DNA from 3 places in the Terrisporobacter hibernicus genome. Region 1 is predicted to be linked to each of the others. Evidence: a T-box and tRNA genes for the amino acid it is inferred to sense, from the RefSeq annotation. Region 1 holds a T-box; the other regions hold tRNA genes.
The links. The T-box of region 1 lies ahead of pheS (phenylalanine--tRNA ligase subunit alpha). A T-box ahead of a tRNA ligase gene usually reads a tRNA of that ligase, here a tRNA-Phe.
Positions count from the first base shown of each region.

Region 1 (9,995 bases):
TCAATATAGCTTTTTACAAGCTCTTTATCTTGTTTGAAAGTACTTTGAACTCTGTCCATTAATTGAGTATCTGAAGTTTTGAATATCATTTGGTTTCTTCTAGCTTCTCCTATAAAGTCTATCTCTATAGTTTCTCCCTTATATCCAATATCAGTAATTTCCTTACCTTTTATAATCCTTCCAATAACTCCTCCACCTAAATTAATTCCATCACCTTTTTTTAGGTTCTCTTCTAAAGCTATTTTTAGTCTCTTTGCTTTTTTGTTATAATCCAATACTTTTCCTATATATAAACCTTGGTTATTAGGTACTTGTGAATTCATAACATCTTTTCCCACATCTCCAAGTAAAAGACCTTTTGTGAACTTTCTATTAAATATAGTATATAAGTCAGCCATTATATCATGAGATACATTTACTTTTTTACTTGTTAAATAGTCATCAACTGCATCTCTATAGCTTCCTATAACAGTTGCTACATACTCTGGCTTTTTCATTCTTCCTTCAATCTTAAGAGAATGTACTCCTGCATCAATAATTTGATTTATTTCTTCTATAGCATTTAAATCTCTTGTACTAAGTAAATAGTCGCCCTCTGAGGATACTTCTTCTCCTGTATTGATATCTATCATTGTATATCTTTGTCTACAAGGCTGAGCACATCTTCCTCTGTTCCCTGATCTATTTCCTATCATACTACTCATTAAACACTGACCAGAATAACAAACACATAACGCTCCATGAACGAATACTTCTATATCAACATTAGTATTATCACAAATATATTTAATTTCATCCACATTTAACTCTCTTGCAAGCACTACTCTGTCAAAACCTATACTCTCTAAATATTTTACATCTTCTAAACAGTGAGCTACCATCTGTGTACTAGCATGAAGTTCAAAATCTGGAAGAAGCTTTTTAATTGTCATTGCTGCGCCTATATCTTGCAATATTAATGCATCTATATTTATATCATATAAAAATTTTACATATTCAATAAAACCTTCAAGCTCATTTTGTTTTATAAGAGTATTTGTTGTAACAAAAACTCTTACTCCTCTAATATGTGCATATTTTATGGCTTCTTTTAACTCTTCTCTATCAAAGTTATTAGCAGATGCCCTAGCACTAAAATCTTTACCTCCAAGATAAACTGCATTAGCTCCATTTTGTACAGCTGCCTTCAACGATTCAAATGAGCCAACAGGAGCTAATAATTCAACATCTTTCATATTATACCTCCGCTCTTATATCAAAAGGGTGTTTCAAAAGTTAATAATCCTTTGAAACACCCCCTTTATTTTCTTTATAGAGCACCTTCTCTATTTTTCAACTGATTTTCTAGCTCTGCATATTTTAACTGATAATCATAAGTTTTATTTTGCCACTGAGATGCTATACTTTCTGCCGCTTCAGCTCTTTGTTTAGCTTCCTCATTTTCTTCTTTTAAACTTTTAATTTCAGCCATATATTTTTCTAATTCTAACTTCATTTCTTCAGTAGTTTTGCTTAGATTTTCTATTTTTTCACTTTTTTCTTTTATTTGTTCATCCAGCTCCTCTATTCGATAATCTTTTTCCATTACCTCCAGCTCTTTTTGATCTAATTCGCTGGAAATTTTGTCAACTTCACTTTGAACTTCTTCACTTGGCTTACCCATACCTTCTTTTAATGATTTTAACTCATTGTGCAGTTCTTCATTTTCATGACAACAATCGAATAACTCATCAGCAATATTTAAACATGCAACTATAGTTGTAGTAAGGGAACTTAGTTTAGGGTTACCCTCTCTAACTTTATTCATTTCTCCGTCTACATATCTTGCTACATTTTTCATCTGTTCTGGATTTTTACCAACAATGTTGTATTCAGAACCTAAAATCCTCACAACTACCTTATTCATCTCACTAATCCCCCTATCAAAGATGAGTTAGTTTGATCTTAATTTCGCATCTAGCTTTTCTTCTAACTCTCTCATTATATTCTGGTGTACTTTGTTTACATCCTCATCTGTTAGAGTTTTATCTTTACTTCTATATATGATAGAGTATGCTATTGATTTATATCCGTCAGCTATTTGTGAACCTTTATATACATCGAATAATTTATAACTTTCTAATAAATCTTCTCCATTGGCTTTTATTATATCTTCTATTTGTTTTACTATAACGTCATCTTTAACTAAAAGAGCTATATCTCTAGAAGTTGATGGGTATTTTGGCAATGGATTGTATATTATAGTTCTATCTGAGTTTTCAAATATTAAATCTAAATCTAATTCAGCAAGATAAACTCTTTGTCCTAAGTTATAATTATCTATAACCTCTGGGTGAACTTCTCCGAAAGTACCTATATATATATTATTATACATTATTGTAGCACATCTTCCTGGATGGAATGTAGTATTATTAGTTTCTGGTATTATCTCGTAGTTTTCAAATCCTACTGAATCTAGTATTGTTTCCAATGCACCTTTTAATACAAAGAAATCTACATCTTTACCATACATACCTACACATAAGTGATTAGTTTCTATTGGTAATCCTTCTTGTGGAGTAAATGTATGACCACACTCAAAGGCTAATCCACTTTCAACTTTACGAGATACATTTGTATATAACACATTTAACATACTTGGCATCATTGTAGTTCTCATAACTGATGTATCTTCTCCAAGTGGGTTAATTAATGTAATGTAATCTCTTTTCTTATCATCTTCTGGCAATTTTATTTTATCTAATGATTTTGGACTTACAAATGAATAAGTTAATATTTCATATAATCCTATACTTGTAGCTGTATCTTTTATTTTATCCATGAATTTTTGTTGAGGTGTTTTAACACCAGCTGTTGCATTACCTTCTAATTGTTCAGAAGGTATATTTTCAAATCCATATATTCTAGCTATTTCTTCATATATATCAGCTTCTTGTTCTATATCTAATCTAAAAGGAGGAACTTCTATAACTATTTCATCATCAGATTTTAAATCACATTTAAATTCTAAATCTTTTAATATTTTTACAAATCCATCTAATGATAAATCTATTCCTATATTTTTTATTATTCTTGATGGATTTACTGTTAAACTTTGAGCTTCTTGTTTAACTGGATAATCTTCAACTGTGCCTCTTAAAACTCTACCAGCACCAAGCATTTCTACTAATTGACAAGCTCTTTCTACACCTGTTATTGAAAGTTCTGTACAAACACCTTTTTCATATCTTCCAGATGATTCAGTTCTAAGACCTAGTTTCTTAGAAGTTAATCTTATGCTATCAGCATTGAATGCTGCACCTTCAAATAATACTGCTGTAGTATTGTCAGTTATACCTGAGTTTAATCCACCCATTACACCTGCTATAGCAACTGGCTTTTCACCATCAGTTATAACAAGCATATCTTTGTCTAAAGTTCTTTCAACTTCATCTAATGTAGTAAATTTTTCCCCTTCTACTGCATTTCTTACAACTATTTTTCCATTTGGAAGTTCATTTAAGTCAAATGCATGTAATGGTTGACCTTGTTCTAACATTACAAAATTTGTTATATCAACTATATTGTTTATTGGTCTAACACCAGCTTCTATAAGTCTTCTTTGCATCCAATATGGAGATGGCTCTATTTTAACATCTTTAACTATTCTTGCTCCATATCTTGGACAAAGCTTAGGACTTTCAATTTTCACTTCAAAATCTATATCTTCATCACAAGCTTTTACTTCTATTTCAGGATATTTTATTTTTTGCCCTATAGTAATAGCTGCTTCTCTAGCTATACCTATCATAGATCTACAATCTGGTCTATTTGCTGTTAATTCGAAGTCTATTATTGCATCATTTAATCCTAGAAATTCTTTTATGTCTTGACCTATTACTAGGTTTTCCATATCATTTAAAATGTATATTCCATCTTTACTTCTTTCGTTAACAAGGTTCTCGTCTATTCCTAATTCTTCAGCACCACATAACATTCCGTGAGATGCTTCTCCTCTTAATTTACCTTTTTTTATTTTTATTCCTCCAGGTAATGTAGAGTTAACTTTAGCTACTGGTACAAAGTCACCTTCTAAAACATTTTTTGCTCCTGTACATATTTGTACAAGCTCTTCTTCTCCAACATTAACTTGACAAACTACAAGTTTATCAGCATTTGGATGTTGTGTTATTTCTTTTATTTGACCTACTACAACATTACTTATTTCTTCGCCTAAAAATTCTACTGTCTCAACCTTCGTTCCAGTCATAGTCATTTTATCAGCAAATTCAACTGTATCCATATCTATATTAACGTAATCTCTTATCCATTTTACAGGTACTAACATTTTATTTTCCTCCTTTTATTAAAATTGATCTAAAAATCTCATATCATTTTCAACTAACAGTCTTATATCATCAATTTCGTATTTAAGCATTGCAAGTCTTTCAACACCCATACCGAAAGCAAATCCACTATAAACTTCTGGGTCTATTCCACAGTTTCTAAGTACGTTTGGATGAACCATACCTGCTCCTAGTATTTCTATCCAACCCTCACCTTTACACATTTGACATCCCTTACCTCCACATTTGAAGCAAGTAACGTCTATTTCTGCACTTGGTTCTGTGAATGGGAAGTTGTGTGGTCTAAATTTCGTTCTTGTATTGTCTCCAAATAACTTTTTAACAAATAACTCTAAAGTTCCTTTAAACTCCGCCATGGTTATGTCTTTTCCAACCACTAATCCCTCTATTTGGTGGAACATTGGTGAATGAGTTGCATCTAATGAGTCATTTCTGAAACATCTACCTGGAGATATTATTTTTATTGGTAATTCTTCACTTCTCATTGTTCTAACTTGAACTGGAGACGTTTGAGTTCTAAGTAACAATTCATCATTGAAATAGAATGTATCTGTTATATCTCTTGAGGGGTGATTCTTAGGTGCATTTAGTGCATCGAAGTTATTTTCTACTGTTTCAACTTCTGGGCCTTCTGCTACTGAGAATCCTATTCCCATAAATATTTCAGTAACTTCGTCTATTATTTGAGTTATTGGATGTCTTTTCCCAACTTTAAAAGTTTTTCCTGGCATAGTAACATCTATTACTTCCTCAGCTAACTTTTTGTTTAAATCAATTTTTTTAATCTCTTCTTTTTTTGTATTTATTTCATTTTCTATAGCTTCTCTTACTTCATTTGCTATTTTGCCTATTTCTGGTCTTTCCTCAGCAGATAATTTGCCCATACCTTTTAATATTGCAGTAAGTTCACCCTTTTTACCAGAGTACTTTACTCTAAGGCTATCTAATTCTTCCATTGAACAAGCCACTTTAATTTCACTTAAGGCTCTTTCTTTTAAGCTTATTAATTGTTCTTTCACTTTTTTCACCCTTTCATATATTTTCATAATATTTTACTTTCATTGCAATAAAAAAAGCCCTTCATCCCTATCTAGGGACGAAAGACTGTTATTCGCGGTACCACCCTAGTAGTTTAATAATATAAACATATTAATAAACCACTCAACAAAACTTAACGCGTTCAACGTTAAAGCCTACTGATTTCTGTTCAGCTTTAATGCTCCAGAGTGAACTTCTTATAAATACTTAGTAAATACTCACAGCATATGTATTTTTCTCTTGCCTAAGTTAAATTATAATACTTTTCTCTATCATAGCTTTTTTATATATAGTTTTTGTACAATTATAACATACTTAATATTGTATTTTCAACATATTAAGCTAAACTTTTTTTAATTTCATACATTAATATGGCTGACGATATAGCAGCATTTAAGGATTCTGCATTTCCATAAATAGGTATTTTTACTAATGTATCTGATTGATTTGTTAATTCATCATTAACGCCATTAGCTTCATTACCTATTACTAAAGCTGTTCTCTCATAATATTTTATTTCGTGATAGTAATTGTCAGTATTAAGGTAGCTAGAAACTATTTTAAAATCCTTTGATTTTAATTCTTGCAAACATTCTTCTTGAGTACAATGTATGATTTTCATGTCAAAAATGGAACCCATTGTTGACCTAATTACTTTTGGATTGTATATATCTACACAACCTTTTAATGCAATTATTGTGTCTACACCTGCTGCATCTGCTGTTCTTATTATCGTTCCCATATTACCTGGATCTTGTATTCTATCTAATATTAATACAAATTTATCTTCATGATTAATATTATGCTCAATTTTTTTCTCTCTAAACCTAATCACACCTAAAATACCTTGTGTATTTTCTGTGTCTACCAACTCTTTAAATATTTTATTAGTAGTTTTAAATACTTTAATATTCTTTTCTTCTAATATATTTAAAAAGTTTTTATATTCTTTTTTTTCTTCAAAAACTTCATTTATAAATACATAATCTAAATCTGCATTACATTCTATTGCTAAAGTTAGAATTCTATATCCTTCTATTATATACTTTGATTCTTTTTGTCTATTTTTACTTTTTAATAATGATTTTGTATACTTAACTTTTTCATTATCTTTACTACTTATATTTATAGGCATTTTATATTCTCCTATTTTGAGTTTTTGTCTTTAGCAACAATAGCGCTTATATTACTATTTTTTCCTATTACTACTAAAATGCTGTTTTCTTGTAGTTGCTCTTGAGGTGAAGGAATAACATTTATGTTGTCTCCATCTTTAATAGCCAAAATTGTAATTTCGTATTTTGCTCTTAAATCAAGTTCTACTAGAGTTTTACTTATCCATTTATTAGGTGTTACAATTTCCATTATAGAGTATTCTGGATCTAATTCTATATGGTCCAATATATTATCTGATACTAAGTTATGAGCAACTCGTATTCCCATATCTCGTTCTGGGAATACAACTCTGTCTGCACCTATTTTGTATAAAACTTTAGCTTGTAATTCATCTTTAGCCTTACATACTACTTGCTCTACACCCATTTCCTTTGCTATAAGAGTAGCCATTATAGATGCTCTTATATCTGATCCTATTGCTATTATAGCCACATCAAAATTACCTAATCCTAAAGATCTTAAAGCATATTCATCTGTAACGTCTACTGCAGCTACATGAGTAACTTTATCCGATAAATTTTGAATTATTTCTTCACTTTTATCTATAGCCATAACTTGATGGCCTAATAAATTCATAGTTGTGGCAAGAGATGAACCAAACCTTCCACACCCTATAACTATATATTGTTTCATAACTTTTCATCCTTTCAAGCTTATAATTATTATCCTACTATTATCTTTCCTTCTGCATATCTAACTTTTGATTTTATTTTTTTACTTCTAGAAAGTAATGCTATGAAAATAGTAAGTGATCCTACTCTTCCTGAAAACATTAATATCATTATTATTATTTTCCCAAATGCTGTTAGTGTAGGAGATCCTCCTAGACTTAATCCTACTGTAGCAAATGCAGATACTACTTCAAAAGCTGATTCAAGCAATGAAAATCCTGGACTTACTATAGTAAGCATTAATGTACCAAATAGTGCTACAAATACACCTATAAAGAAAATACCTAAGGATTTTCTAACTGTTGTGCTACTTATTCTTCTTTGATAAACTTCTATATCTTCTTTGCCTAAAATAAATGATTTTACTGTTAAAAATAAAGTAGCAACAGTAGTTGTCTTCAAACCTCCACCCGTTGATGCTGGAGATGCACCTATAAGCATTAAAATTATCATTAAAAATAGTGTACTTTCTTTTAGTAAAGTTAAATCTATAGTACTGTATCCAGCTGTTCTAAGTGTTACTGATTGGAATAATGAGGATAATAATTTTTCCTTCATGTTAAGTCCACCTAGACTTCCTTTATTATTAAACTCTACAATAAATATAAATAAAAATCCTATGGCAATAAGTATTGCAGTAGTGTTTATAACTATTTTAGAATGTACGTTTAATTTAGAGTATTTTTTATTATTTATTACATCTAATAAAACAGGAAAACCTATCCCTCCAAGGATAATTAACCCACAGATTACAAGGTTTATTAATGAGTTATCAACATAATACATTAAAGATGAGTATTCCCCCGATATTGGTCCCATTAAGTCAAACCCCGCATTACAAAATGCTGATATGGAATGAAATATACTGTACCATATACCTTTTATTAATCCTAATTTAGGTATAAATACCATGGATAGCAATAAAGCTCCTGTACCTTCGATAGCAAAGGTCATCATAATTATGTATCTCGTAAGTTTTACAAGACCTGATAAGTCTCTTTGATTTAGTGATTCTTGTATTAGTAATCTTTCTCTTAAATTTATTTTCTTTCCTGTTAATAGAGAAAACATGGTTGCCATGGTCATAAATCCTAATCCGCCAATTTGAATTAAGCTTATTATAACAAGTTGCCCAAATTCATTCCAGTAAGTGCTTGTATCTACTACAATCAATCCTGTAACACATACAGCAGAAGTGGATGTAAATAATGCATTTAAAAGTCCGACACTCTTACCACTCTTTGCAGCTATGGGTAAATTTAATATAAGTCCACCAAATAATATTACTACCCCAAATCCTATAACCATTACTTGTGCTGGTTCCATAGTGTTTGCTTTTATAAGTAGTTTTTTTAGCATGGTTTTCAATTCTGTCTACCCCTCCTTTATTTATAAGAATTTCAACTATCACATTATTATAAAACAATTACTAGTTAATAACAACATTATACTATATTAATTATTTTTAACCTTTTATATTATTATTCTAGCAATTTAGCATATCTATACAAAAAAGCACCTATAAACGACTATTGTCTCTTATAGATGCTTAGTATTCATTATAATATGAAGCTATTAAGCTAATTTAGCTTTAGCAACTTCTACTAATTTAGTAAATCCTTGTGGATCATTTATTGCCATTTCAGATAACATTTTTCTGTTAACTTCAACACCTGCTAATTTTAATCCATTCATTAATCTTGAATAAGATATTCCATTCATTCTAGCAGCTGCATTTATTCTTTGTATCCAAAGTTTTCTGAAGTCTCTCTTCTTTAACTTTCTACCTATATAAGCATTCTTTAATGCTTTCATTACGAAATTGTTAGCTGGTCTATATAATTTGCTTCTAGATCCTCTGAATCCTTTTGCAAGTTTTAACACTTTTTTATGCTTCTTACGAGCGTTCATCGCTTTTTTTACTCTTGCCATGTTCATGACCTCCTTTATTCTTATGTGTGTTGTCTTTTTTTCGATTCTATTACTTAAGTTTAATTAATTACTTCTTAGTATGGTAATAATTGTGCTATTCTTTCAGCATCACCTTTAGTAACGATAGCAGATTGTCTTAAGTTCATTTTAGTTTTAGCTGATTTCTTAGTTAATATATGACTTTTGAAAGCTTTAGCTCTCTTTAATTTTCCGCTTCCAGTTTTCTTAAATCTTTTAGCTGCTCCTCTATGAGTTTTCATTTTTGGCATGATAAATTCCTCCTCTCAGTTAATCATCTATTTTTTTGGATCTATAATTACAACCATGTTATTCCCTTCAAATGCAGGGGCTTTTGTTGGTTCTCCAAACTCTTTAACTATATCAATAAATTTAAGCATAACTTCTTTACCGATATCTTTATGTCCAAGTTCTCTTCCTCTAAAACGAAGTTCAACTTTTACTTTATCTCCTTTTTTAAGGAATTTTATAGCATTATTAGCTTTTGTATTTAAATCGTTAGCCTCAATACCTGGTCTAAGTCTTACTTCTTTAACTGTTATAGTTTTTTGATTTTTTCTAGCTTCTTTTTCTTTTCTAGATTGTTCATACTTATACTTACCATAGTCCATCATTTTACAAACGGGTGGGTTAGCATTTGGTGATATCTTCACTAAATCTAAATTTTTGCTATTTGCTATAGCTTGGGCTTCCCTAGAAGACATAATACCTAACTGCTCTCCAGTTTCTGAAAGAACTCTTAATTCCTTATCTCTTATTTGATCATTGATTGATAATTCTTTGCTAATTGTAGGACACCTCCAAAATTTTTATA
Region 1 is NZ_CP081135.1:2,166,519-2,176,513, reverse strand. Features, by position in the region: gene JW646_RS10790 (DUF3656 domain-containing U32 family peptidase) at 1-1,235, opposite strand, end outside; gene zapA (cell division protein ZapA) at 1,310-1,906, opposite strand; gene pheT (phenylalanine--tRNA ligase subunit beta) at 1,934-4,327, opposite strand; gene pheS (phenylalanine--tRNA ligase subunit alpha) at 4,346-5,392, opposite strand; T-box leader at 5,436-5,669, opposite strand; gene JW646_RS10770 (TrmH family RNA methyltransferase) at 5,722-6,519, opposite strand; gene JW646_RS10765 (potassium channel family protein) at 6,531-7,193, opposite strand; gene JW646_RS10760 (TrkH family potassium uptake protein) at 7,223-8,590, opposite strand; gene rplT (50S ribosomal protein L20) at 8,807-9,163, opposite strand; gene rpmI (50S ribosomal protein L35) at 9,238-9,432, opposite strand; gene infC (translation initiation factor IF-3) at 9,460-9,951, opposite strand.

Region 2 (9,995 bases), 180 kb from region 1:
CCAGTTATTAATTCTTGATATTTTTAAAAGTTATCTTCTTTATATGATACATTTTTTAAGAAGTTTATCTTCTTCTTTATATAATGTCATATCACTAAATGTTATGCAGTTTTCAAAGTACTAGGTACTTAACAAGTAAGTACAAATGGTGGAGATAAACGGGATCGAACCGTTGACCCCCTGCGTGCAAGGCAGGTGCTCTCCCAGCTGAGCTATACCCCCATATGTTTTTTCAACAAAATATATTATAATCACTTTGTCGAATTTCGTCAATATTTTTTTGTAAGAGTTAAAGAACCCTCAAAATTAAACAGTAGGTTAATTCTCCCTAGAAAGGAGGTGATCCAGCCGCACCTTCCGATACGGCTACCTTGTTACGACTTCACCCCAGTTATTGATTTCACCTTCGACACTCGCTTCCCAAAAGGGTTAGCTAAGTGGCTTCGGGCGCCCCCAACTTCCGTGGTGTGACGGGCGGTGTGTACAAGACCCGGGAACGCATTCACCGCAGCATTCTGATCTGCGATTACTAGTAACTCCAGCTTCATGTAGGCGAGTTTCAGCCTACAATCCGAACTGAGAATGGCTTTAAGGGATTAGCTCGGCCTCACGACTTGGCTGCCCTCTGTACCACCCATTGTAGCACGTGTGTAGCCCTAAGCATAAGGGGCATGATGATTTGACGTCATCCCCACCTTCCTCCAGGTTATCCCTGGCAGTCCCTCTAGAGTGCCCAACTTAATGCTGGCAACTAAAGGCAAGGGTTGCGCTCGTTGCGGGACTTAACCCAACATCTCACGACACGAGCTGACGACAACCATGCACCACCTGTCACTTCTGTCCCCGAAGGAAAAATGCGATTAGGCATCGGTCAAAAGGATGTCAAGCTTAGGTAAGGTTCTTCGCGTTGCTTCGAATTAAACCACATGCTCCGCTACTTGTGCGGGTCCCCGTCAATTCCTTTGAGTTTCACTCTTGCGAGCGTACTCCCCAGGCGGAGTACTTAATGCGTTAGCTGCGGCACCGAGGGGTAACCCCGACACCTAGTACTCATCGTTTACGGCGTGGACTACCAGGGTATCTAATCCTGTTTGCTCCCCACGCTTTCGTGCCTCAGTGTCAGTTACAGTCCAGAAAGCCGCCTTCGCTACTGGTGTTCCTCCTAATATCTACGCATTTCACCGCTACACTAGGAATTCCACTTTCCTCTCCTGCACTCAAGTTTTCCAGTTTCAAGAGCTTACTACGGTTGAGCCGTAGCCTTTCACTCCTGACTTAAAAACCACCTACGCACCCTTTACGCCCAGTAAATCCGGATAACGCTAGCCCCTACGTATTACCGCGGCTGCTGGCACGTAGTTAGCCGGGGCTTCCTCCTCAAGTACCGTCATTATCTTCCTTGAGGACAGAGTTTTACGACCCGAAGGCCTTCATCACTCACGCGGCGTTGCTGCATCAGGCTTTCGCCCATTGTGCAATATTCCCCACTGCTGCCTCCCGTAGGAGTTTGGACCGTGTCTCAGTTCCAATGTGGCCGATCACCCTCTCAGGTCGGCTACTGATCGTCGCCTTGGTAAGCCATTACCTTACCAACTAGCTAATCAGACGCGGGTCCATCTCATACCGCCGGAGCTTTGATAAGAAATCCATGTGAATCTCTTATATTATCCTGTATTAGCATACCTTTCGGTATGTTATCCATGTGTATGAGGCAGGTTACCCACGCGTTACTCACCCGTCCGCCGCTCTTTACCGAAGTAAATCGCTCGACTTGCATGTGTTAGGCACGCCGCCAGCGTTCATCCTGAGCCAGGATCAAACTCTCATAAAAAAGTTGTCCATTGCTCAGACTAATCATTATCTGAATATCTGGCTTGGTTTGTTTGTTGTTTCAGTTTAATTCTTTAAGAATTAATTTATTGTTAACCTACTGTTTAATTTTCAAAGTTCTTTGTGGTGCCCAGAGGCGGAATCGAACCACCGACACGGGGATTTTCAGTCCCCTGCTCTACCGACTGAGCTATCTGGGCAAATGGTGGGCCTAGCTGGACTCGAACCAGCGACCTCACGCTTATCAGGCGTGCGCTCTAACCACCTGAGCTATAGGCCCTAATTTTGGTCGAGGTGAAGGGACTCGAACCCCCGGCCCCATGGTCCCAAACCAAGTGCGCTACCAAACTGCGCTACACCTCGAAGTATAAATTAGTAAAATACTTTTTAAAATTTTTCTGGCAGGGGTGGAGGGACTCGAACCCCCGGCGCACGGTTTTGGAGACCGACGCTCTACCAACTGAGCTACACCCCTATATTAAATATGGTGGACCATCAGGGACTCGAACCCCAGACCTACCGGTTATGAGCCGGGCGCTCTAACCAACTGAGCTAATGGTCCATATTATTCTGGTCGAGGTGAAGGGACTCGAACCCCCGGCCCCATGGTCCCAAACCAAGTGCGCTACCAAACTGCGCTACACCTCGTAAAAACTGGCGGAGAAGGAGGGATTCGAACCCTCGCACCGGTTTAATCCAGCCTAATCCCTTAGCAGGGGATCCTCTTGAGCCACTTGAGTACTTCTCCATGTTTTTGGCGGAGAGGGTGGGATTCGAACCCACGGTGCCGTTAAGCATCACTGGTTTTCAAGACCAGCTCCTTAAACCACTCGGACACCTCTCCAGGTTAATGGTGACCCATCGGAGATTCGAACTCCGGACACCTTGATTAAAAGTCAAGTGCTCTACCGACTGAGCTAATGAGTCATGTTTATATGGCTGGGGATGCAGGACTCGAACCTACGCATGCATGAGTCAAAGTCATGTGCCTTACCGACTTGGCTAATCCCCAGTATATGGTGAGCGCACAGGGATTCGAACCCCGGACACACGCCTTAGAAGGGCGTTGCTCTATCCAGCTGAGCTATGCACCCATATTTTAAATGGAGCGGGTGAAGGGGATCGAACCCTCACAGCCGGCTTGGAAGGCCGGAACTCTACCATTGAGCTACACCCGCATATATTTCTTTGGTGGAGGATGGTGGATTCGAACCACCGAAAGCATCGCTAACAGATTTACAGTCTGCCCCCTTTGGCCGCTCGGGAAATCCTCCTAAGAATTTTGGAGCTGGTGATAGGAATCGAACCTACAACCTGCTGATTACAAGTCAGCTGCTCTACCGTTGAGCCACACCAGCATAGTGTTAAATATTTATGGCGACCTGGAAGGGGTTCGAACCCTCGACCTCCAGCGTGACAGGCTGGCATTCTAACCAACTGAACTACCAGGCCGCATTTATATGTTTAATGGTGGGACCAACAGGGCTCGAACCTGTGACCCCCTGCTTGTAAGGCAGGTGCTCTCCCAGCTGAGCTATGGTCCCGTAATGGTGACTCATAGGGGAATCGAACCCCTGTTACCGCCGTGAAAGGGCGGTGTCTTAACCGCTTGACCAATGAGCCATATTATTTTAATTTTGTTCTTTGGCTCCAAGGGAGGGACTCGAACCCTCAACCTATCGGTTAACAGCCGAGTGCTCCACCGTTGAGCTACCTTGGAACATCACGTGGCTACGTGCTACTCTCCCAGGGAGTCGCCCCCCAAGTACCATCGCCGCTCAAGAGCTTAACTTCTGTGTTCGGAATGGGAACAGGTGTATCCTCTTTGCTATAATAACCACATAATTTTAACTGTTTCTTTAGACAAGAATTATAATAACATTTATGTATATAATTGTCAACTTTTTTACTGCATTTTTTTGAAAATTTAATACTTTCAAAACTGCTAACATTTAATGTTTCCATTATTTTTTTGGTCAAGTCCTCGACCTATTAGTATCAGTAAGCTACATATGTTACCACACTTCCACCTCTGACCTATCAACCATGTAGTCTTCATGGGGTCTTAACCTTACGGTGGGAAATCTTATCTCGAAGTAGGCTTCGCGCTTAGATGCTTTCAGCGCTTATCCTTTCCGTACTTAGCTACCCAGCTATGCCCTTGGCAGAACAACTGGTACACCAGCGGTACGTCCATCCCGGTCCTCTCGTACTAAGGACAGGTCTCCTCAAATTTCCTACGCCTGCGACGGATAGGGACCGAACTGTCTCACGACGTTCTGAACCCAGCTCGCGTACCACTTTAATGGGCGAACAGCCCAACCCTTGGGACCTACTACAGCCCCAGGATGTGATGAGCCGACATCGAGGTGCCAAACCTCCCCGTCGATGTGGACTCTTGGGGGAGATCAGCCTGTTATCCCCAGGGTAGCTTTTATCCGTTGAGCGATGGCCCTTCCATGCGGTACCACCGGATCACTAAGTCCGACTTTCGTCCTTGCTCGACCTGTATGTCTTGCAATCAAGCTCTCTTCTGCCTTTACACTCTACGTACGATTTCCGACCGTACTGAGAGAACCTTTGAGCGCCTCCGTTACTCTTTAGGAGGCGACCGCCCCAGTCAAACTGTCCACCTGACAGTGTCCCACTACCTGATTCAAGGCAGCTGGTTAGAATCCCAGTACTACAAGGGTGGTATCCCAAGGATGGCTCCACACAGACTGACGTCCATGCTTCATAGCCTCCCACCTATCCTGTACATGTAGCACCGAGACTCAATGTCAAGCTACAGTAAAGCTCCATGGGGTCTTTCCGTCCTGTCGCAGGTAACCGGCATCTTCACCGGTATTACAATTTCACCCAGTCTGTTGTTGAGACAGTGCCCAAATCGTTACGCCTTTCGTGCGGGTCGGAACTTACCCGACAAGGAATTTCGCTACCTTAGGACCGTTATAGTTACGGCCGCCGTTTACTGGGGCTTAAGTTCACTGCTTCGGTTACCCTAACAGATCCCCTTAACCTTCCAGCACCGGGCAGGCGTCAGCTCCTATACATCGTCTTGCGACTTAGCAGAAACCTATGTTTTTGGTAAACAGTCGCTTGGGCCTATTCTCTGCGGCCATGTTTCCATGGCACCCCTTCTCCCTAAGTTACGGGGTCATTTTGCCGAGTTCCTTAACAACAGTTCTCTGGCTGGCCTTAGGATACTCTCCTCACCCACCTGTGTCGGTTTGCGGTACAGGCACCTTTAACCTCGATAGAGACTTTTCTCGACAGTGTGAAATCAGCTACTTCGCTACTAAATTTCGCTCCGCATCGTACCCCAGCATTATTCAGGCGGATTTGCCTACCTGAACTGCCTCAATACTTGCCCGCACATAACCAACAGTGCGGTTAGCTTATCCTACTGTGTCATCCCATTTCTCAAACGGTTATTGGTGGTACAGGAATATCAACCTGTTGTCCATCACCTACGCCTTTCGGCCTCGGCTTAGGTCCTGACTAACCCAGGGCGGACGAACCTTCCCCTGGAAACCTTGGGTTTACGGCCTGTGGGATTCTCACCCACATCTCGCTACTCATGCCAACATTCTCACTTCTATACAGTCCACATCTCCTTACGGTAATGCTTCAATCCGTATAGAAAGCTCTCCTACCCATCATAAATGATGCCGTAGCTTCGGTAGTACGTTTTAGCCCCGGAAATTTTCGGCGCAGGATCACTCGACCAGTGAGCTATTACGCACTCTTTAAATGAGTGGCTGCTTCTAAGCCAACATCCTGGTTGTCTGTGCAATCCCACATCCTTTACCACTTAACGTACATTTAGGGACCTTAGCTGACGATCTGGGCTGTTGCCCTTTTGACTATGAATCTTATCACCCACAGTCTGACTCCCAAGCATAAGAATACGGTATTCGGAGTTTGATAGTCTTCGGTAAGTGCAATACCCCTAGGACATTCAGTGCTCTACCCCGTTTCTCTAAATCTTGAGGCTAGCCCTAAAGCTATTTCGGAGAGAACCAGCTATCTCCGGGCTCGATTGGAATTTCACCGCTATCCACAGGTCATCCCCGAGCTTTTCAACGCTCGTGGGTTCGGTCCTCCACGAAATTTTACTTTCGCTTCAACCTGCCCATGGATAGGTCGCCCGGTTTCGGGTCTACGTCAACTAACTATACGCCCAGTTAAGACTCGCTTTCGCTGCGGCTCCACACCTTAAGTGCTTAACCTTGCTAGGTAACGTAACTCGTTGGCCCGTTCTACAAAAAGTACGCAGTCACACAAATAATGTGCTCCTACAGCTTGTAAGTGTAGGGTTTCAGGTTCTATTTCACTCCCCTCCCGGGGTTCTTTTCACCTTTCCCTCACGGTACTATACGCTATCGGTCACTAGGTAGTATTTAGGCTTGGAGGATGGTCCCTCCTGCTTCCCACAGGGTTTCACGTGTCCCGTGGTACTCTGGATCATATCTAGAGTCTTATTCTTTAAACTACGTGGCTTTTACACTTTATAGCGGAGCTTTCCAACTCTCTTCGTCTTGAATAAGTGATTCTGTTATGATATGTCCGCAACCCCAGTGAAGAAAACTTCACTGGTTTGGCCTGTTCCGCGTTCGCTCGCCGCTACTTACGGAATCGAATTTCTTTCTCTTCCTCCGGGTACTTAGATGTTTCAGTTCCCCGGGTTCCCCTCGCATAGCTATGTATTCACTATACGATACTTAGACATTACTCTAAGTGAGTTTCCTCATTCGGAAATCTTGGGATCACAGTTTACGTGCAACTCCCCCAAGCTTATCGCAGCTTATCGCGTCCTTCATCAGCTCCTAGTGCCAAGGCATTCGCCCTACACCCTTAATAACTTGACCAGTTATTAATTCTTGATATTTTTAAAAGTTATCTTCTTTATATGATACATTTTTAAGAAGTTTATCTTCTTCTTTATATAATGTCATATCACTAAATGTTATGCAGTTTTCAAAGTACTAGGTACTTAACAAGTAAGTACAAATGGTGGAGATAAACGGGATCGAACCGTTGACCCCCTGCGTGCAAGGCAGGTGCTCTCCCAGCTGAGCTATACCCCATATGTTTTTTCAACAAAATATATTATAATCACTTTGTCGAATTTCGTCAATATTTTTTGTAAGAGTTAAAGAACCCTCAAAATTAAACAGTAGGTTAATTCTCCCTAGAAAGGAGGTGATCCAGCCGCACCTTCCGATACGGCTACCTTGTTACGACTTCACCCCAGTTATTGATTTCACCTTCGACACTCGCTTCCCAAAAGGGTTAGCTAAGTGGCTTCGGGCGCCCCAACTTCCGTGGTGTGACGGGCGGTGTGTACAAGACCCGGGAACGCATTCACCGCAGCATTCTGATCTGCGATTACTAGTAACTCCAGCTTCATGTAGGCGAGTTTCAGCCTACAATCCGAACTGAGAATGGCTTTAAGGGATTAGCTCGGCCTCACGACTTGGCTGCCCTCTGTACCACCCATTGTAGCACGTGTGTAGCCCTAAGCATAAGGGGCATGATGATTTGACGTCATCCCCACCTTCCTCCAGGTTATCCCTGGCAGTCCCTCTAGAGTGCCCAACTTAATGCTGGCAACTAAAGGCAAGGGTTGCGCTCGTTGCGGGACTTAACCCAACATCTCACGACACGAGCTGACGACAACCATGCACCACCTGTCACTTCTGTCCCCGAAGGAAAAATGCGATTAGGCATCGGTCAAAAGGATGTCAAGCTTAGGTAAGGTTCTTCGCGTTGCTTCGAATTAAACCACATGCTCCGCTACTTGTGCGGGTCCCCGTCAATTCCTTTGAGTTTCACTCTTGCGAGCGTACTCCCCAGGCGGAGTACTTAATGCGTTAGCTGCGGCACCGAGGGGGGTAACCCCCGACACCTAGTACTCATCGTTTACGGCGTGGACTACCAGGGTATCTAATCCTGTTTGCTCCCCACGCTTTCGTGCCTCAGTGTCAGTTACAGTCCAGAAAGCCGCCTTCGCTACTGGTGTTCCTCCTAATATCTACGCATTTCACCGCTACACTAGGAATTCCACTTTCCTCTCCTGCACTCAAGTTTTCCAGTTTCAAGAGCTTACTACGGTTGAGCCGTAGCCTTTCACTCCTGACTTAAAAAACCACCTACGCACCCTTTACGCCCAGTAAATCCGGATAACGCTAGCCCCCTACGTATTACCGCGGCTGCTGGCACGTAGTTAGCCGGGGCTTCCTCCTCAAGTACCGTCATTATCTTCCTTGAGGACAGAGTTTTACGACCCGAAGGCCTTCATCACTCACGCGGCGTTGCTGCATCAGGCTTTCGCCCATTGTGCAATATTCCCCACTGCTGCCTCCCGTAGGAGTTTGGACCGTGTCTCAGTTCCAATGTGGCCGATCACCCTCTCAGGTCGGCTACTGATCGTCGCCTTGGTAAGCCATTACCTTACCAACTAGCTAATCAGACGCGGGTCCATCTCATACCGCCGGAGCTTTGATAAAAAATCCATGTGAATCTCTTATATTATCCTGTATTAGCATACCTTTCGGTATGTTATCCATGTGTATGAGGCAGGTTACCCACGCGTTACTCACCCGTCCGCCGCTCTTTACCGAAGTAAATCGCTCGACTTGCATGTGTTAGGCACGCCGCCAGCGTTCATCCTGAGCCAGGATCAAACTCTCATAAAAAAGTTGTCCATTGCTCAGACTAATCATTATCTGAATATCTGGCTTGGTTTGTTTGTTGTTTCAGTTTAATTCTTAAAGAATTAATTTATTGTTAACCTACTGTTTAATTTTCAAAGTTCTTTATTTTTCAACTTCTTAATTTTATCAAAGTCGATTTTATTTGTCAACACTTTTATTTTCGTTGACTCGTTATCTTTTTGACAAGTATTACTTTATCATTTAAATACTTTATTTGTCAACAACTTTTTTAAAAGTTTTGTTGCTTTTTTGCTCTCGTCTCAAGGACAAGTATAACTATACCAGGTTTATTTTTAATCGTCAACACTTTTTCCCAATATTTTTTTCATGCATTTTCGTATAAATCTTTATCCACATTTCCACATTTTTACACTCGTTAGAATTTCAAACTTTAATACAAGTCCGTTATATTTTATCCACATTTCCACTATAATTATTCACATATTTTTATTTATATATTTTTAAAATAAAATTAAGGAAGACAATAAATTATATCATCTTCCTTAAAATCTATTTCGCCATATGCAGACTTTTCTCCATATATTCTTCTTTTAATATTACTTGATTTACTTCCAGGCTACGTTTAACATCTATAACTCTTTGATTTGATGATCCTCTAAATTTTAACGTTACATCTTTTTTTTCATATACAAATTTTCCATCTACTAGTATGTCTATATATTGTAATAAAGTTTTATTTTGCATATATAGAGGATTTTCTTTGTTTATTAAGTATTCAAATTCAAAACCAGTATAACACCACACATCTAAATTTTCCAACTGTGCTGATTTTGCTATTAATGATAATGATTTTGGTTGTAAAAATGGTTCCCCACCTGATAAGGTTATTCCCTTATGCAATTTAAGTTTTTTCACTTCTTTTATAACATAGTCCGTATCAACCATGATTCCACCTTCTAATTTATGAGTTTGAGGGTTATGGCATTTATAACAATTATGTATACAACCTTGTGTCCAAATAACCATTCTAAGTCCAGGTCCATCAACAATACTATCATACGTCAACTCTGAGGCTAATCTTAATTTCATATAACCACTACCTTTAATATTTTTTTATTTATGTTTAACTCTATCTCTAACCTCTGCTTTTTTTGCATCATTAAATCTATCTACAGTTCCTACTAAATATCCTGTTATTCTTCTTATTCTCTCAAATTTCATATCACTATCCTTTTCATTTCTTCCACACTTTGGGCATACAAATCCTTCTATAACTCCAGAATAACCACATATAGGATCTCTATCTACTGGATGATTTACACTACCATATCCTATTCCAGATTCTTTCATAGCTCTTATTATTGTTTCAAAAGCCTCTAAATTATTTGATGTATCTCCATCTAGTTCCACATATGTAATATGCCCACCATTTGTTAAGGAATGATAAGGTGCTTCTTTTTTTATCTTATCATACGCATTTATGTT
Region 2 is NZ_CP081135.1:1,983,657-1,993,651, reverse strand. Features, by position in the region: rRNA gene JW646_RS09965 (23S ribosomal RNA) at 1-2, opposite strand, end outside; tRNA gene JW646_RS09960 (tRNA-Ala) at 147-222, opposite strand; rRNA gene JW646_RS09955 (16S ribosomal RNA) at 333-1,831, opposite strand; tRNA gene JW646_RS09950 (tRNA-Phe) at 1,955-2,030, opposite strand; tRNA gene JW646_RS09945 (tRNA-Ile) at 2,034-2,110, opposite strand; tRNA gene JW646_RS09940 (tRNA-Pro) at 2,117-2,193, opposite strand; tRNA gene JW646_RS09935 (tRNA-Trp) at 2,230-2,305, opposite strand; tRNA gene JW646_RS09930 (tRNA-Ile) at 2,316-2,392, opposite strand; tRNA gene JW646_RS09925 (tRNA-Pro) at 2,402-2,478, opposite strand; tRNA gene JW646_RS09920 (tRNA-Ser) at 2,486-2,578, opposite strand; tRNA gene JW646_RS09915 (tRNA-Ser) at 2,586-2,674, opposite strand; tRNA gene JW646_RS09910 (tRNA-Lys) at 2,682-2,757, opposite strand; tRNA gene JW646_RS09905 (tRNA-Gln) at 2,767-2,842, opposite strand; tRNA gene JW646_RS09900 (tRNA-Arg) at 2,848-2,924, opposite strand; tRNA gene JW646_RS09895 (tRNA-Gly) at 2,935-3,008, opposite strand; tRNA gene JW646_RS09890 (tRNA-Tyr) at 3,020-3,104, opposite strand; tRNA gene JW646_RS09885 (tRNA-Thr) at 3,114-3,188, opposite strand; tRNA gene JW646_RS09880 (tRNA-Asp) at 3,206-3,282, opposite strand; tRNA gene JW646_RS09875 (tRNA-Val) at 3,299-3,374, opposite strand; tRNA gene JW646_RS09870 (tRNA-Glu) at 3,379-3,453, opposite strand; tRNA gene JW646_RS09865 (tRNA-Asn) at 3,476-3,550, opposite strand; rRNA gene rrf (5S ribosomal RNA) at 3,556-3,672, opposite strand; rRNA gene JW646_RS09855 (23S ribosomal RNA) at 3,803-6,701, opposite strand; rRNA gene JW646_RS09850 (16S ribosomal RNA) at 7,029-8,531, opposite strand; gene nrdG (anaerobic ribonucleoside-triphosphate reductase activating protein) at 9,060-9,599, opposite strand; gene JW646_RS09840 (anaerobic ribonucleoside triphosphate reductase) at 9,624-9,995, opposite strand, start outside.
Region 2: it has a tRNA-Phe gene. The T-box ahead of pheS (phenylalanine--tRNA ligase subunit alpha) is inferred to sense a tRNA for this amino acid. The anticodon was not compared.

Region 3 (9,995 bases), 320 kb from region 1:
GGAAGTTGGGGGCGCCCGAAGCCACTTAGCTAACCCTTTTGGGAAGCGAGTGTCGAAGGTGAAATCAATAACTGGGGTGAAGTCGTAACAAGGTAGCCGTATCGGAAGGTGCGGCTGGATCACCTCCTTTCTAGGGAGAATTAACCTACTGTTTAATTTTGAGGGTTCTTTGAACACTCAATTTGTACTTACTTGTTAAGTACCTAGTACTTTGAAAACTGCATAACATTTAGTGATATGACATTATATAAAGAAGAAGATAAACTTCTTAAAAAAATATATCATATAAAGAAGATAACTTTTAAAAATATCAACTTTGATAACTGGTCAAGTTATTAAGGGTGTAGGGCGAATGCCTTGGCACTAGGAGCCGATGAAGGACGCGATAAGCTGCGATAAGCTTGGGGGAGTTGCACGTAAACTGTGATCCCAAGATTTCCGAATGAGGAAACTCACTTAGAGTAATGTCTAAGTATCGTATAGTGAATACATAGCTATATGAGGGAACCCGGGGAACTGAAACATCTAAGTACCCGGAGGAAGAGAAAGAAATTCGATTCCGTAAGTAGCGGCGAGCGAACGCGGAACAGGCCAAACCAGTGAAGTTTTCTTCACTGGGGTTGCGGACATATCATAACGAAGAGGCTATTGTAGACGAAGAGAGTTGGAAAGCTCCGCTATAAAGTGTAAAAGCCACGTAGTCAAAACAAGAAGACTTCAGATATGATCCAGAGTACCACGGGACACGTGAAACCCTGTGGGAAGCAGGAGGGACCATCCTCCAAGCCTAAATACTACCTAGTGACCGATAGCGTATAGTACCGTGAGGGAAAGGTGAAAAGAACCCCGGGAGGGGAGTGAAATAGAACCTGAAACCCTACACTTACAAGCTGTAGGAGCACATTATTTGTGTGACTGCGTACTTTTTGTAGAACGGGCCAACGAGTTACGTTACCTAGCAAGGTTAAGCACTTAAGGTGTGGAGCCGCAGCGAAAGCGAGTCTTAACTGGGCGTATAGTTAGTTGACGTAGACCCGAAACCGGGCGACCTATCCATGGGCAGGTTGAAGCGAAAGTAAAATTTCGTGGAGGACCGAACCCACGAGCGTTGAAAAGCTCGGGGATGACCTGTGGATAGCGGTGAAATTCCAATCGAGCCCGGAGATAGCTGGTTCTCTCCGAAATAGCTTTAGGGCTAGCCTCAAGATTTAGAGAAACGGGGGTAGAGCACTGAATGTCCTAGGGGGTATTGCACTTACCGAAGACTATCAAACTCCGAATACCGTATTCTTATGCTTGGGAGTCAGACTGTGGGTGATAAGATTCATAGTCAAAGGGCAACAGCCCAGATCGTCAGCTAAGGTCCCTAAATGTACGTTAAGTGGTAAAGGATGTGGGATTGCACAGACAACCAGGATGTTGGCTTAGAAGCAGCCACTCATTTAAAGAGTGCGTAATAGCTCACTGGTCGAGTGATCCTGCGCCGAAAATTTCCGGGGCTAAAACGTACTACCGAAGCTACGGCATCATTTATGATGGGTAGGAGAGCTTTCTATACGGATTGAAGCATTACCGTAAGGAGATGTGGACTGTATAGAAGTGAGAATGTTGGCATGAGTAGCGAGATGTGGGTGAGAATCCCACAGGCCGTAAACCCAAGGTTTCCAGGGGAAGGTTCGTCCGCCCTGGGTTAGTCAGGACCTAAGCCGAGGCCGAAAGGCGTAGGTGATGGACAACAGGTTGATATTCCTGTACCACCAATAACCGTTTGAGAAATGGGATGACACAGTAGGATAAGCTAACCGCACTGTTGGTTATGTGCGGGCAAGTATTGAGGCAGTTCAGGTAGGCAAATCCGCCTGAATAATGCTGGGGTACGATGCGGAGCGAAATTTAGTAGCGAAGTAGCTGATTTCACACTGTCGAGAAAAGTCTCTATCGAGGTTAAAGGTGCCTGTACCGCAAACCGACACAGGTGGGTGAGGAGAGTATCCTAAGGCCAGCCAGAGAACTGTTGTTAAGGAACTCGGCAAAATGACCCCGTAACTTAGGGAGAAGGGGTGCCATGGAAACATGGCCGCAGAGAATAGGCCCAAGCGACTGTTTACCAAAAACATAGGTTTCTGCTAAGTCGCAAGACGATGTATAGGAGCTGACGCCTGCCCGGTGCTGGAAGGTTAAGGGGATCTGTTAGGGTAACCGAAGCAGTGAACTTAAGCCCCAGTAAACGGCGGCCGTAACTATAACGGTCCTAAGGTAGCGAAATTCCTTGTCGGGTAAGTTCCGACCCGCACGAAAGGCGTAACGATTTGGGCACTGTCTCAACAACAGACTGGGTGAAATTGTAATACCGGTGAAGATGCCGGTTACCTGCGACAGGACGGAAAGACCCCATGGAGCTTTACTGTAGCTTGACATTGAGTCTCGGTGCTACATGTACAGGATAGGTGGGAGGCTATGAAGCATGGACGTCAGTCTGTGTGGAGCCATCCTTGGGATACCACCCTTGTAGTACTGGGATTCTAACCAGCTGCCTTGAATCAGGTAGTGGGACACTGTCAGGTGGACAGTTTGACTGGGGCGGTCGCCTCCTAAAGAGTAACGGAGGCGCTCAAAGGTTCTCTCAGTACGGTCGGAAATCGTACGTAGAGTGTAAAGGCAGAAGAGAGCTTGATTGCAAGACATACAGGTCGAGCAAGGACGAAAGTCGGACTTAGTGATCCGGTGGTACCGCATGGAAGGGCCATCGCTCAACGGATAAAAGCTACCCTGGGGATAACAGGCTGATCTCCCCCAAGAGTCCACATCGACGGGGAGGTTTGGCACCTCGATGTCGGCTCATCACATCCTGGGGCTGTAGTAGGTCCCAAGGGTTGGGCTGTTCGCCCATTAAAGTGGTACGCGAGCTGGGTTCAGAACGTCGTGAGACAGTTCGGTCCCTATCCGTCGCAGGCGTAGGAAATTTGAGGAGACCTGTCCTTAGTACGAGAGGACCGGGATGGACGTACCGCTGGTGTACCAGTTGTTCTGCCAAGGGCATAGCTGGGTAGCTAAGTACGGAAAGGATAAGCGCTGAAAGCATCTAAGCGCGAAGCCTACTTCGAGATAAGATTTCCCACCGTAAGGTTAAGACCCCATGAAGACTACATGGTTGATAGGTCAGAGGTGGAAGTGTGGTAACATATGTAGCTTACTGATACTAATAGGTCGAGGACTTGACCAAAAAAATAATGGAAACATTAAATGTTAGCAGTTTTGAAAGTACTAAAACTTTCAAAAAATAAAAAGTTGACAATGTATTAAATAAATGTTATTATAATACTTGTTCAACAAAAAGATGTGGTTATTATAGCAAAGAGGATACACCTGTTCCCATTCCGAACACAGAAGTTAAGCTCTTAAGCGGCGATGGTACTTGGGGGGCGACCCCCTGGGAGAGTAGCACGTAGCCACGTCATGTTCCAAGGTAGCTCAACGGTGGAGCACTCGGCTGTTAACCGATAGGCTGAGGGTTCGAGTCCCTCCCTTGGAGCCAAGAAAGTATGCCGAAGTGGCGGAACTGGCAGACGCACAGGACTTAAAATCCTGCGAAACTTATACTTTCGTACCGGTTCGATTCCGGTCTTCGGCACCATACTTTTTAATATCGCGGAGTGGAGCAGTTGGCAGCTCGTCGGGCTCATAACCCGAAGGTCACAGGTTCGAGTCCTGTCTCCGCAACCATTTAAATATTGTGGCTCATTGGTCAAGCGGTCAAGACACCGCCCTTTCACGGCGGTAACAGGGGTTCGATTCCCCTATGAGTCACCATGCGGGTGTAGCTCAATGGTAGAGTTCCGGCCTTCCAAGCCGGCTGTGAGGGTTCGATCCCCTTCACCCGCTCCATTTAAATTTATCCCGGGACCATAGCTCAGCTGGGAGAGCACCTGCCTTACAAGCAGGGGGTCACAGGTTCGAGCCCTGTTGGTCCCACCATAAAAACATACAAATGCGGCCTGGTAGTTCAGTTGGTTAGAATGCCAGCCTGTCACGCTGGAGGTCGAGGGTTCGAACCCCTTCCAGGTCGCCAAAATACTTCTTATAAACACTATGCTGGTGTGGCTCAACGGTAGAGCAGCTGACTTGTAATCAGCAGGTTGTAGGTTCGATTCCTATCACCAGCTCCAAACATGGAGGATTTCCCGAGTGGCCAAAGGGGGCAGACTGTAAATCTGTTAGCTGTGCTTTCGGTGGTTCGAATCCACCATCCTCCACCAAAAGAAGTATGCGGATGTGGCGGAATTGGCAGACGCACTAGACTTAGGATCTAGCGCCATTGGCGTGGGGGTTCGACTCCCTTCATCCGCACCACTTTTTTAACTATACCTAGTATGCGGGAATAGTTCAGTGGTAGAGCGCAACCTTGCCAAGGTTGAAGTCGCGAGTTCGAATCTCGTTTCCCGCTCCAAACAAAACAAACAATATATGTGGGTGCATAGCTCAGCTGGATAGAGCAACGCCCTTCTAAGGCGTGTGTCCGGGGTTCGAATCCCTGTGCGCTCACCACTTATATATTGGGGATTAGCCAAGTCGGTAAGGCACATGACTTTGACTCATGCATGCGTAGGTTCGAGTCCTGCATCCCCAGCCATATAAATATGACTCATTAGCTCAGTCGGTAGAGCACTTGACTTTTAATCAAGGTGTCCGGAGTTCGAATCTCCGATGGGTCACCATTAACTTGGAGAGGTGTCCGAGTGGTTTAAGGAGCTGGTCTTGAAAACCAGTGATGCTTAACGGCACCGTGGGTTCGAATCCCACCCTCTCCGCCAGATGCCCAGATAGCTCAGTCGGTAGAGCAGGGGACTGAAAATCCCCGTGTCGGTGGTTCGATTCCGCCTCTGGGCACCATATTTAAATATTGTGGCGGTATAGCTTAGTTGGCTAGAGCGTTCGGTTCATACCCGAAAGGTCACAGGTTCGACTCCTGTTACCGCTACCATTTAAATTTTAATAATAAACGTGGACCATTAGCTCAGTTGGTTAGAGCGCCCGGCTCATAACCGGTAGGTCTGGGGTTCGAGTCCCTGATGGTCCACCACTTTTTTAGTTCGAGGTGTAGCGCAGTTTGGTAGCGCACTTGGTTTGGGACCATGGGGCCGGGGGTTCGAGTCCCTTCACCTCGACCACTTTTATCAATTATGGTGGGTATAGCTCAGTTGGTTAGAGCGCCAGATTGTGGCTCTGGAGGCCGTGAGTTCGAATCTCATTATCCACCCCATAAAAAATATATGACTCATTAGCTCAGTCGGTAGAGCACTTGACTTTTAATCAAGGTGTCCGGAGTTCGAATCTCCGATGGGTCACCACTAAATATGGCGACATGACCAAGTGGCTAAGGTAGAGGACTGCAACTCCTTCATCCCCAGTTCGAATCTGGGTGTCGCCTCCATATTCCAAGGTAGCTCAACGGTGGAGCACTCGGCTGTTAACCGATAGGCTGAGGGTTCGAGTCCCTCCCTTGGAGCCAAGAAAGTGCCGAAGTGGCGGAACTGGCAGACGCACAGGACTTAAAATCCTGCGAAACTTATACTTTCGTACCGGTTCGATTCCGGTCTTCGGCACCAATTTTGCGAGACAAATGAGTAAGCGCAAAAAAAGTAAATGACATATGAATGGCTCATTGGTCAAGCGGTCAAGACACCGCCCTTTCACGGCGGTAACAGGGGTTCGATTCCCCTATGAGTCACCATGCGGGTGTAGCTCAATGGTAGAGTTCCGGCCTTCCAAGCCGGCTGTGAGGGTTCGATCCCCTTCACCCGCTCCATTTAAATTTATCCCGGGACCATAGCTCAGCTGGGAGAGCACCTGCCTTACAAGCAGGGGGTCACAGGTTCGAGCCCTGTTGGTCCCACCATAAAAACATAAACGCGGCCTGGTAGTTCAGTTGGTTAGAATGCCAGCCTGTCACGCTGGAGGTCGAGGGTTCGAACCCCTTCCAGGTCGCCATTTGATTTTATCTAAGCTGGTGTGGCTCAACGGTAGAGCAGCTGACTTGTAATCAGCAGGTTGTAGGTTCGATTCCTATCACCAGCTCCATTTATATATGCGGAGGATTTCCCGAGTGGCCAAAGGGGGCAGACTGTAAATCTGTTAGCTGTGCTTTCGGTGGTTCGAATCCACCATCCTCCACCAACTTAAAGTACGCGGATGTGGCGGAATTGGCAGACGCACTAGACTTAGGATCTAGCGCCATTGGCGTGGGGGTTCGACTCCCTTCATCCGCACCACTTTTATTTTATAATGTGGGTGCATAGCTCAGCTGGATAGAGCAACGCCCTTCTAAGGCGTGTGTCCGGGGTTCGAATCCCTGTGCGCTCACCACTTATATATTGGGGATTAGCCAAGTCGGTAAGGCACATGACTTTGACTCATGCATGCGTAGGTTCGAGTCCTGCATCCCCAGCCATATTAAATTAGCAACTTAGTGCTCACTAGATAGAGCATAAAGGAAACTATAAGGAGAGGTGTCCGAGTGGTTTAAGGAGCTGGTCTTGAAAACCAGTGATGCTTAACGGCACCGTGGGTTCGAATCCCACCCTCTCCGCCAATAGCGCCCAGATAGCTCAGTCGGTAGAGCAGGGGACTGAAAATCCCCGTGTCGGTGGTTCGATTCCGCCTCTGGGCACCATATTTAAATATTGTGGCGGTATAGCTTAGTTGGCTAGAGCGTTCGGTTCATACCCGAAAGGTCACAGGTTCGACTCCTGTTACCGCTACCATTTGAATTTTAATAATATAACGTGGACCATTAGCTCAGTTGGTTAGAGCGCCCGGCTCATAACCGGTAGGTCTGGGGTTCGAGTCCCTGATGGTCCACCACTTTTTAGTTCGAGGTGTAGCGCAGTTTGGTAGCGCACTTGGTTTGGGACCATGGGGCCGGGGGTTCGAGTCCCTTCACCTCGACCATCAACTAAAAAATAAAACTAGTGCATTAGATTATGGTGGGTATAGCTCAGTTGGTTAGAGCGCCAGATTGTGGCTCTGGAGGCCGTGAGTTCGAATCTCATTATCCACCCCATAAAAAACATATGACTCATTAGCTCAGTCGGTAGAGCACTTGACTTTTAATCAAGGTGTCCGGAGTTCGAATCTCCGATGGGTCACCAATATAAAAAGGCGACATGACCAAGTGGCTAAGGTAGAGGACTGCAACTCCTTCATCCCCAGTTCGAATCTGGGTGTCGCCTCCATTTAAACATGCGCCTATAGCTCAACTGGATAGAGTGTCTGACTACGAATCAGAAGGTTGGGGGTTCGAGTCCCTCTGGGCGCACCACTTATTAATAAAAATCCCGGGACCATAGCTCAGCTGGGAGAGCACCTGCCTTACAAGCAGGGGGTCACAGGTTCGAGCCCTGTTGGTCCCACCAATTATCCTCTAGTTAACAAACTAGAGGTTTTTTAATATATAAAATAAGTTATAAATATTATTGCTTTAATAAAAAATAAAATTAATTAAAAAAATAGAGATCTTTTATATAAAAAATTAAGGAAGGTGTTATTATGTATATTATATTTGGAGAAGAAATAGTAGATAGTGAAGAAATAAAGAAAATAATTGAAGAAAATAGTAATTTTAAAGTAGATAGAGATATGTGCAAGGGAACAAAAAGAGAAGATGTTGTAGCATATCAACTAAGTATACCAGTAAAAGTATTAAATGAAAAATTAGATAAAGATTATGACTTAGATGAAATGAGCGAAGAAGATTTATTTGAAGAATATATAAATTTATCAGAAGAAATGTCTATATCACTACAAGATTTTATGCCAAAGCACTCTTTAGTAAACTCTATATCTTACAAATGGGATAATTCATCGGACGTAGTTAAAACAGTATTTACTATGGCATATATAGGATTAGGTCAATTAAAGTTAAATGATGTATCTAGAAGACTACTAAATGAGTTAGACTAGAAATACTTTTGGCAGTTTTTAAATAAATAGAACAAAATATAAATGGTTTGATAAGTACCAAAATTCAAAGTAATGAAATAATGCATAAATTAATATAATAAGTAAGATAAATCCATGTTTATTAATATAAAATAAATATGGATTTATTTTTTTATAAGTGAATATTTATTCATGACAATCGGAATATTTTAGAAAAGTATGATAAAAATATTCTATTTTTACTTAATTAAGAAATAGAGATTTGCCAAAACACAAAATATATTTACCTGTTTTTATGAATTTGTATTAATTATTAAGAAACTCTTTCATAGGGGTTCAAAAATAAAGTTTTATGGACTATAATCTTTAATATTACAACTTAAATATGGAAAAGGGGGATAATATGCTTAAAAAATTTAAAAAAGTACTAGTAGCTAATAGAGGAGAAATTGCTATAAGAATATTTAGAGCATGCCATGAATTAGGAATTAAAAGTGTTGGGATATATAGTAAAGAGGATAAATACAGTTTATTTAGAACAAAAGCGGATGAATCTTATTTAATTGGGAAAGACAAAGGACCTATAGAGGCGTATTTAGATATAGATGGAATTATTGAGCTTGCCAAAGCCAAAAATGTAGATGCCATACATCCAGGGTATGGTTTCTTAGCGGAAAATCCAGAGTTTGTAAGAAAATGTGAAGAGAACGGAATTACATTTATAGGTCCGTCTGCTGAGATAATGGAAAGAATGGGTGACAAAATAAATTCTAAAAAAGTTGCTCATAGTGTTGGAGTAGGAACTATACCTGGAGTAGAAAAAGTAATTAAAAGTGTTGAACAAGCAAAAGAAGTTGCAGACCTTATAGGGTATCCAGTAATGATAAAAGCCTCTAATGGTGGAGGTGGTAGAGGTATGAGGGTAGTTTATGATGAAAAAAACTTAGCCCTTGAATATGAAACAGCATGTAGTGAGTCAAGAAAGGCATTCGGAGCAGATTTAATTTTTATAGAAAAATATATAGAAGATCCTAAACATATAGAGGTTCAAATACTGGGAGACAAGCATGGAAACTTAGTTCATTTGTATGAAAGAGATTGTTCAGTACAAAGAAGACATCAAAAAATAATTGAATATGCACCAGCATTTTCTATAGATAAAAAAATAAGAGATGAAATTTGTGAAGATGCAGTTAAAATAGCTAAAGAAGTAGAATATGTAAGTGCAGGAACATTAGAGTTTTTAGTTGACAGCAAAGGTAATCATTACTTTATAGAAATGAATCCTAGAATTCAAGTTGAACATACAGTAACAGAAGAGGTTACAGGAATAGATATTGTTCAAAGTCAAATTCTTGTAGCTGAAGGATATAGCTTAGATAGTAAAGAGATCGATATAAAGTCACAAGAGGATGTAACAATAACAGGATATGCTATACAATGTAGAATTACAACTGAGGATCCTAAGAATAACTTTATGCCTGATACAGGAAAAATACAAGTATATAGAACTGGATCGGGTGCAGGAATTAGGCTAGATGGTGGAAATGGTTGTGCGGGATTTAGCATAAGTCCATATTATGATAGTTTATTAGTAAAGACTATATCTTGGGATAGAACATTTGAAAGAGCAATTAATAAGACTGTTAGATCTATAAATGAACTTAGGGTTAGAGGTGTAAAAACCAATATTGGATTTTTAGTTAATGTTTTACAAGATCCTATGTTTAGAGCTGGTAGATGTAGTACTAAATTTATAGATGAACATCCTAGATTGTTTAAGATAAAAGAAAGTAAAGATAGAGGAACTAAGTTACTTCAGTTTATAGGTGATGTTATAGTAAATGAAAACAAATGTATACCTAAACCTAAGTTTGAAACATTACATCAGCCAAGGATAATAACTGAAAGAGTGCCAAAGGTAGAGGGTAGTAGAGTTCAGTTTGAAAAATTAGGAAAGAAAGCATATATTGAAAAAATAAAAAATGAAAAGAAATTATTATTAACAGATACTACAATGAGAGATGCGCATCAATCTCTTATAGCAACAAGATTTA
Region 3 is NZ_CP081135.1:1,844,680-1,854,674, reverse strand. Features, by position in the region: rRNA gene JW646_RS09200 (16S ribosomal RNA) at 1-130, shown strand, start outside; rRNA gene JW646_RS09195 (23S ribosomal RNA) at 326-3,223, shown strand; rRNA gene rrf (5S ribosomal RNA) at 3,339-3,455, shown strand; tRNA gene JW646_RS09185 (tRNA-Asn) at 3,461-3,535, shown strand; tRNA gene JW646_RS09180 (tRNA-Leu) at 3,545-3,634, shown strand; tRNA gene JW646_RS09175 (tRNA-Met) at 3,648-3,723, shown strand; tRNA gene JW646_RS09170 (tRNA-Glu) at 3,736-3,810, shown strand; tRNA gene JW646_RS09165 (tRNA-Gly) at 3,812-3,885, shown strand; tRNA gene JW646_RS09160 (tRNA-Val) at 3,900-3,975, shown strand; tRNA gene JW646_RS09155 (tRNA-Asp) at 3,993-4,069, shown strand; tRNA gene JW646_RS09150 (tRNA-Thr) at 4,092-4,166, shown strand; tRNA gene JW646_RS09145 (tRNA-Tyr) at 4,172-4,256, shown strand; tRNA gene JW646_RS09140 (tRNA-Leu) at 4,267-4,350, shown strand; tRNA gene JW646_RS09135 (tRNA-Gly) at 4,373-4,447, shown strand; tRNA gene JW646_RS09130 (tRNA-Arg) at 4,469-4,545, shown strand; tRNA gene JW646_RS09125 (tRNA-Gln) at 4,555-4,630, shown strand; tRNA gene JW646_RS09120 (tRNA-Lys) at 4,640-4,715, shown strand; tRNA gene JW646_RS09115 (tRNA-Ser) at 4,723-4,811, shown strand; tRNA gene JW646_RS09110 (tRNA-Phe) at 4,815-4,890, shown strand; tRNA gene JW646_RS09105 (tRNA-Met) at 4,905-4,981, shown strand; tRNA gene JW646_RS09100 (tRNA-Ile) at 5,004-5,080, shown strand; tRNA gene JW646_RS09095 (tRNA-Pro) at 5,092-5,168, shown strand; tRNA gene JW646_RS09090 (tRNA-His) at 5,184-5,260, shown strand; tRNA gene JW646_RS09085 (tRNA-Lys) at 5,273-5,348, shown strand; tRNA gene JW646_RS09080 (tRNA-Cys) at 5,357-5,431, shown strand; tRNA gene JW646_RS09075 (tRNA-Asn) at 5,435-5,509, shown strand; tRNA gene JW646_RS09070 (tRNA-Leu) at 5,517-5,606, shown strand; tRNA gene JW646_RS09065 (tRNA-Glu) at 5,657-5,731, shown strand; tRNA gene JW646_RS09060 (tRNA-Gly) at 5,733-5,806, shown strand; tRNA gene JW646_RS09055 (tRNA-Val) at 5,821-5,896, shown strand; tRNA gene JW646_RS09050 (tRNA-Asp) at 5,912-5,988, shown strand; tRNA gene JW646_RS09045 (tRNA-Thr) at 6,004-6,078, shown strand; tRNA gene JW646_RS09040 (tRNA-Tyr) at 6,090-6,174, shown strand; tRNA gene JW646_RS09035 (tRNA-Leu) at 6,186-6,269, shown strand; tRNA gene JW646_RS09030 (tRNA-Arg) at 6,287-6,363, shown strand; tRNA gene JW646_RS09025 (tRNA-Gln) at 6,373-6,448, shown strand; tRNA gene JW646_RS09020 (tRNA-Ser) at 6,501-6,589, shown strand; tRNA gene JW646_RS09015 (tRNA-Phe) at 6,595-6,670, shown strand; tRNA gene JW646_RS09010 (tRNA-Met) at 6,685-6,761, shown strand; tRNA gene JW646_RS09005 (tRNA-Ile) at 6,785-6,861, shown strand; tRNA gene JW646_RS09000 (tRNA-Pro) at 6,872-6,948, shown strand; tRNA gene JW646_RS08995 (tRNA-His) at 6,984-7,060, shown strand; tRNA gene JW646_RS08990 (tRNA-Lys) at 7,073-7,148, shown strand; tRNA gene JW646_RS08985 (tRNA-Cys) at 7,158-7,232, shown strand; tRNA gene JW646_RS08980 (tRNA-Arg) at 7,242-7,318, shown strand; tRNA gene JW646_RS08975 (tRNA-Val) at 7,337-7,412, shown strand; gene JW646_RS08970 (hypothetical protein) at 7,546-7,959, shown strand; gene JW646_RS08965 (pyruvate carboxylase) at 8,342-9,995, shown strand, end outside.
Region 3: it has a tRNA-Phe gene. The T-box ahead of pheS (phenylalanine--tRNA ligase subunit alpha) is inferred to sense a tRNA for this amino acid. The anticodon was not compared.